Regions from separate parts of the Aurantimicrobium sp. genome, predicted to be linked through region 3. Evidence: predicted binding sites of a transcription regulator. Region 3 holds the regulator's gene; each other region holds the start of a gene.
The links. The regulator LexA, encoded in region 3, represses DNA repair genes until DNA is damaged. The targets are predictions, from matches to a motif close to TCGAACANNTGTTCGA.

Region 1 (2,268 bases), on a different contig from region 3:
AATGCTCCTGAATCTATGAACGTTTGCTGTGTGAAGCGTATGGAGAAGATAAGAACCACCTATGAATAATGGGTCCGGCACTCACACAACCATCCCCGTACGACGTGCTGAATTTCGGCGGTGATTTTCAACCATTCATTTTTATGAAATCGAAGAATTTCATAACCTAGATTTACCCAGAAAGTTAGGATAGCCTTACCTAACTAGAAACCATTACACGAGAGTTCAAACATGACAGCACCCATCTCGCAGCTCCTCAAAGAGGCATCTGCCGAACAGCACAAGGCCGCAGAATCTAGTGGTTTTATCACTGAACTCATGCGTGGTGAATTAGATCTTGATGCCTACACGACGTATCTCGCTAACCTCGCCTGGGTTTACGAAGCACTTGAGCTGCAAACACACCACGGCGAAGCTTTCCCTTCGTCCGAGAATCTCTGGGATGCAAAACTAGATCGCTTTGCCTCGATCGAACATGATTTGGTTGCCCTCGGTGCCGCCGATTGGCGTGAGCACTTCCCCGTCAGCGAAAGCTTGGCGGAGTATTGCACAGCGCTCATGCGCCTCAATGGCAAGGCAGATTTTCGCCTTATTGCTCACCACTACACGCGTTATCTTGGCGACCTCTCTGGCGGTCAAGCCATCTCCGCGCTCGTAGCACGTCACTACGGAGCGACACCCGAGCAGTTGAGTTTTTGCAACTTCACAGAAATCGAGAACAACGTTCGATACAAAGAGAACTACCGCGCAACGTTAGATGGACTCATTCTGACCGAGGAAGAAATTGCCCTTCTAGTCGAAGAAGTTCAATACTCGTTCACTCTCAACCAGAAGCTATTCGAGGACCTCGGCGAGAAATCCTGCAACTAACGAGAGCACATTACCCGTATAGCTACGTCTGATTTCAGGCGGAGCTATTACATTTTGCTCACAACAGCGACAGCAAGACTGTCCGTGGGCTATGCTCAACTATTCGAAGATATATTCGAATAGTAGGAGGGGATCCAGATGGCAACACCAACACCAGAGTTAGTGGTCAGACCACTGAGCGGGGAGTCAATTCCGGCAATTCTGGCTGCCTCCACTGCCGTTCAAGCGGGCTTTCCCTCTCCCGCGCAAGATTATTTTGATGGGCGAGTAGACCTCAACACTCACTTGATCAAAGACGTGAACTCCACGTTCATCGTGCGGGTGGCCGGCGACAGCATGAAGAACGCAGGTATTAGCGATGGCGATGAAGTCATCGTGGATCGAGCCCTGACACCTCGCGACGGTGACGTCGTGGTGGCAGTGCTCGATGGCGAGTTGACTCTCAAGCGACTATTCATTCGTTCTGAGCGAGTACTGCTCAAAGCAGAGAACCCTCGCTATCCCGACATTGCCGTGGACACCTTGAGTGAACTCACCATTTGGGGTGTTGTCACCAGGTGTTTGCACCATGTTTGATTCGGTACTCAATACAGCGTCTCTGCCAGAATCCCAGCGCCGCATCGCCCTCGTTGACGTCAACAGTTTCTTTGCCTCCTGCGAGCGCGTCTTTGACCCCAGCCTGGAAGGCAAGCCCGTTGTGGTGCTCTCCAACAACGATGGCTGTGTGGTGGCACTGAGCAAAGAAGCGAAAGCTCTCGGCGTGAAGATGGGAATTCCGTGGTTCAAAATCTCTGCCTGGGCACCATCCGTGGGACTGGTGGCCAAGTCGTCCAACTATGAGCTCTATGGCGATCTCTCTTCACGCGTGATGAGTATCTTGCACGAGTTCTCTGCTCATGTGGAGGTCTATAGCGTCGACGAGGCATTCCTGGAGCTCAAGGGAACCCCCGAAGAGCTTGTGGCCATAGGTTATGAGATCAAGGCCACTATTCAGAACAAGCTGGGCTTACCGGTCTGTGTGGGTATTGGCAGGTCCAAGACGCAGGCCAAGCTGGCCAATAGTGGCGCCAAGAAGTCTGCCGGGCTGAACGGCGTATGTAATCTCGACACCTTCACGCCAGCGCAGATAGACCACATCATGGCTGCTCTGCCTGTGGACAATATCTGGGGTATTGCGAGACGCCTGAGTAAACGCCTCAACAGCATCGGTATCCACACCATCAAGGATCTGCGAGATGCGGACCCGGTCCGCATCAAGAAGAAGTTTGGTGTGGTGGTGCAGCGCTCACTCTATGAACTACGCGGCATCGACTGCATCAAGCTCGAAGGCGAGCGCCTGGTCAAGAACCAAGTGATGTATTCACGCAGCTTTGCCACCCCTGTGACCACGCGGAAACA
Region 2 (2,268 bases), on a different contig from region 3:
CCATGTTGGGATAGCGGTGCATCGTGGATGCAGCATCCGTAATTGCTTGGATGACCGAGGGAAGGGGCGGGTAAGGGTTCTCGTTCGACGAGAGTTTGTACACCGGACCATCCCAGCCGTCCACGGTGGACTTCCCTGGCTTATAGGCAGGGATGTTCTCGATGTGGGCAGGCTGCTTAATCACAGTTCAACGATACCGGTGATAGTTACCGGCTCTTCTGCGTATCGAGAGGGAAAGTTAGATGCTGGGGTTTGACCCTAGGTCGGCGACGAGGGTTCCCCCGTTGAAGGTTGTGCCAACCTCACGGAAGTAGCCACCCAGGATTTTCTCAACAGGCAAGATTGAGCCCAGCTCGTCCCACTGCGAATCTCCGAGAGTCAACTCTGCGGTTCCGCCCCAGGCCTGACCGAGGTCAAGGTCAACGCCACCCATTGTGATGAGTTGGTCAAGAGAGTTACCAGCACCTGGAGTGATCGATGGAACCCAGCGGTTGTGAAGCATCTTGTGACCGTTGACGAAACCGTTGCTTTCGACGGGACCGGTCAGGGTCACCTTTGCTGAAGCGAGACGGTGGTCATAAGCAGCCAGGCTTGCACCGAACTTGGCGCCTGCTTCGAGGGTGGGGGTTGCCTTACCTCGGTTGTATACGCGAGTGGAGTGCATAGATCCCAGCTTCTTGGGGTAGCCCTGGAACCAGCCTCGAGCCATAGCGAAGTCTTTGGTAACCCAGATCGCGACGCAGCGACTGTAGGTGACGCCCTCGTACTTGCAGCGGACAACCACGAAGGTCTCCATGTACTGCGAGCGATCGGGATCGAGCAGTTCTTCGAAGTCGTCAGAGCAGGACTGCCAGTCGGCCCAGATCAGTGCCACAGCACCGGGCTCTTCGTCGGCAAGCTCGAGCTCGGGAGGGAGGATGGCGCGCACGTTGGCAGGATCGGTCAGGTACTCAACAGTGAGCAGTGTTCCGGAATAGTGCCAGGGCATCTCGGGGATGATGGCGCTTTTACCTGTGGGGGTCTTGGGGGCAAGGAAGCCTTTAAGTTCACTCATGACATAAGAGTTTATAGGTCATTCGTATCCAAACAAACATAAATTCGTAACAAGTTGTTTACAGAAAATATTCCATATTCTTTGCCCAAAAGTTATAGTCTGAACTTGACGTAGCCACTGCTTTATTGGCAATGTTGAAACATCGTTTCTATCCAAACGATTTATGAACTCAATGAGGAGATCAAATAATGTCATCCACTCAGACAACTGAGGACGGAAAACTTAGCAAGGGCCGTCTCGGCGTTGCGGGTATCGTCTTCTTCGTTGTAGCTGCATCGGCCCCTATGGCCGGTATGACTGGTGTTGTTCCAGTAGCTACTGTCCTAGGAAACGGAGCAGCCGTACCTGGTGCATACGTTTTCGTAGGTCTTATCCTGCTCCTGTTCAGCGTGGGCTTCACCGCGATGAGCCACAAGGTCACCAACGCAGGTGCGTTCTTTGCATACGTAGGTAAGGGCCTTGGCGTCAACATGGGTGTGGGCTCGGCCTTCGTCTCCATCTTGGCTTACCTCACAGTGCAGCTTGCTGTCTTCGGATTCTTCGGCGCGATGATGAACATTACTTTCGCCAGCTTGGGTCTTGACATCAACTGGTTCATCTGGTGCGTCATTGGATGGCTAGCTGTCACTTTCCTCTCGCTCATGAGTGTTGAGGTGGGTGCAAAGTTCCTTGGTGTTCTCACCACGCTTGAAGTTGTGTCCATGTTCATCGTTGCTGTCGCAATCCTCGCAAACGGTGGCCCTGAAGGCCTCAACTTCCAGGCAAGCTTCGATCCTTCACTGGTATTCGCTGGAGGCTTCACCGGTACCGCTGGTATTGCTATCGCCTTCGCTTTCGCTTCCTTCATTGGTTTCGAATCAACCGCTATCTATGGTGAAGAAGCAAAGGACCCCAAGAAGGCTGTGCGTCGTGCAACCTACTGGGCAGTTGGAATCATCGCTGGTCTGTTTGCAATCGTGAGCTTCGCCATGATGACCGGTATGGGTGCCTCTGAAGCAATCAACCAGACACTCGAGCGTTCAAGTGTTGACGGAAACCCGCTAGTTGACCCAGCTGCAGTTCTGTTCTCTCTTGCCTCTGAGTACGTTGGTCCCTGGATGGCTCAGCTCATGGGAATCCTGGTTATCACCAGCCTCTTCGCAGGTCTGCTTGCTTTCCAGAACGCAGCCTCTCGCTACTTCTTCGCAATGGCACGTGGTGGTGTTCTTCCAGCT
Region 3 (2,268 bases):
GAGCCGTTTGCTGCCCAAATGTTCTCAGCAGAAAGACCGTGACCAAGATACTCAGCTAGGGCAACACGAAGATTCGTGAATTCACGATCGGGGTAACGGTTGATGTTACCAAGAGCGGTGTGAATGCGCCCCATGATGTCCATAACCACCTGGGGTGGCACGGGGTGGGTGTTCTCATTGACGTTGAGCTCAACCCGAACATGTGCCTGTGGCGCGCCATACGGCTTCAAGCCACGCAGGTCATCACGAATGGGGAGGTCTTCAAATGAGGTCACGAGATAAGTTTACGGGCGCTTGAAACACACAAATGCCGGCCCCCAAAAGGGACCGGCATTCGCAGGAAAAGGGAGGAAAGGTTTAGTACCCGGCAGGAATCGCAATCTTCTGACCAGCCTGCACTTCACCGTGAAGCTGGTTGAGGGAGACAATCTCGGCAACAACATCGCGAGGATCTGCGTTGGGGGCAATCTCCTGTGCAAGCTGCCAGAGGCTTTCACCCTGAGCGATGGTCACGTAGGTGAAGTCGTTTGCTGCGCCTTCAGCAACAGCAGCTGCACCACCACTGTTGAGTGCCGCTACAAGTGCGCCGATCACGAGGGGCAGTGCTACTGCGGCGGTGAGGACACGACGTCCACGCTTGGTAATGCGAAGACGGGTCTTGGGTTCTGCTGCGGGGAGGAAGTTCACATAGGTCACGTTGTTAATCTGGTGCGACCCACGGACATTGCCAGCTGCGCTGCATGGTTCGTCGATGTAGTCAGGCTCAACGGGACGGTGGATTGGTGCGGTGAATGCGAGTACTGCGCTCATGAGATTCTCCTTTTCCTGGTGTTTATCTCGAATCGGGCCCTCGGCCGGGAGAACCCGATTCGAAGATATGTTTCGAAGATATATTCGTATTTCTTCAATGTCAAGTACATATTGAAGGTTGATTGTGGATAATCCTCAAGAATCTTCGAATATGTGTTTGTTTTATTGACATTCTTCGAATACTCTTTCGGTATTGAGAAAAGTTCATCATGAGCCACGGACATTCACGTTCGTACAGCCCAGGACTTACCCAACAGAAACGGAAGATGCCATGACTGAGTCACCAGCTGGCGAAAGCAAACGACGTAAAGGCCTGAGCGCGAAACAGCAGCTCATCCTCGACGTCATCACTGCCTACATCGACGAGAACAGCTACCCACCCTCCATGCAGGAGATCGGTGATGCTGTAGGTCTCTCGTCATTGGCGAGTGTGACCTACCAACTTCAGCAGCTTGAACTCGGTGGTTACATCCGCCGCGACCCCAAGCTCCCCCGCGCACTTGAGGTACTTGGCCAGGGCACCGCTGCCCGCACGCCAGCACCTGTTGCTGACAACGTGTTCCCCATGGGTGAAGCAGTTCAGGTTCCGCTCGTAGGACAGATTGCTGCTGGTGGTCCCATTACAGCCGAGCAGAACACCGAAGACACCATGGCTCTCCCCCGCCAGCTTGTGGGCCAGGGAGAACTCTTCATGCTCAAGGTCAAGGGTGAATCCATGATTGATGCCGCGATCTGCGACGGTGACTTCGTCGTGGTCCGCAGGCAGCAGACAGCAGAGAACGGTGACATCGTTGCAGCCCTGCTCGATGATGAAGCAACCGTCAAGGTCTTCCGTCAGCGCGATGGTCACACCTGGCTCTTGCCTCGCAACAGCAACTACGAACCCATCTTGGGCGACCACGCCACCATTATGGGAAAGGTTGTGACAGTTCTTCGATCTGTCTAACCCCACAAACTAAAAGTCCCGCATGCTGAATACAGCGTGCGGGACTTTTTATGTTTATGAATTATTGGAGACGGCGAAGCACATCCACAACCGGACCGCTTTGGTTGAACGCATAGAGGTGAATACCTGGCGCTCCCCCGGCAATGAGCTCCTTAGCTAGGCTCACCGCGTGCTCAACGCCAATCTCGCGCTGACCCTCGGTGGTGGGCTCAATCTCGAGAGCAATCTCGAGATCACTGGGCATTTCTTCACCTGAGATCTCGATCATGCGACGTAAACGACCAGGACTAATTACGGGCATGATGCCCGGAATGATGGGCATGGTGAGGCCTGCTTCTTTGGCCTTCTGGGCAAAAGAGAGGTAGTCATCTGCGTGGAAGAAGAGCTGGGTAATAGCCAAGTTGGCTCCTGCAGCTTCTTTCGCGAGAAGAACATCAATGTCCTGAGTCTTTGAACGTGACTGAGGGTGCCCATTAGGGAATGCAGCAACACCAATGCGAACAAATTCACGC

Region 1: a site for LexA is predicted at 974-989, ahead of umuD (translesion error-prone DNA polymerase V autoproteolytic subunit). Genes of this name have one in related genera too.
Region 2: a site for LexA is predicted at 1,087-1,102, ahead of RR877_RS02235 (acetoacetate decarboxylase family protein). Genes of this name have one in related genera too.

Annotation. Positions count from the first base shown of each region.
Region 1 is NZ_JAVWTF010000059.1:1,228-3,495, forward strand. Features, by position in the region: gene RR877_RS09200 (biliverdin-producing heme oxygenase) at 232-870, shown strand; gene umuD (translesion error-prone DNA polymerase V autoproteolytic subunit) at 1,009-1,446, shown strand; gene RR877_RS09210 (Y-family DNA polymerase) at 1,439-2,268, shown strand, end outside.
Region 2 is NZ_JAVWTF010000004.1:8,838-11,105, forward strand. Features, by position in the region: gene hisC (histidinol-phosphate transaminase) at 1-184, opposite strand, end outside; gene RR877_RS02235 (acetoacetate decarboxylase family protein) at 239-1,054, opposite strand; gene RR877_RS02240 (APC family permease) at 1,243-2,268, shown strand, end outside.
Region 3 is NZ_JAVWTF010000017.1:24,260-26,527, forward strand. Features, by position in the region: gene RR877_RS05230 (histidinol-phosphate transaminase) at 1-275, opposite strand, end outside; gene RR877_RS05235 (LysM peptidoglycan-binding domain-containing protein) at 358-810, opposite strand; gene lexA (transcriptional repressor LexA) at 1,082-1,756, shown strand; partial or broken gene RR877_RS05245 (methylenetetrahydrofolate reductase) at 1,818-2,268, opposite strand, start outside.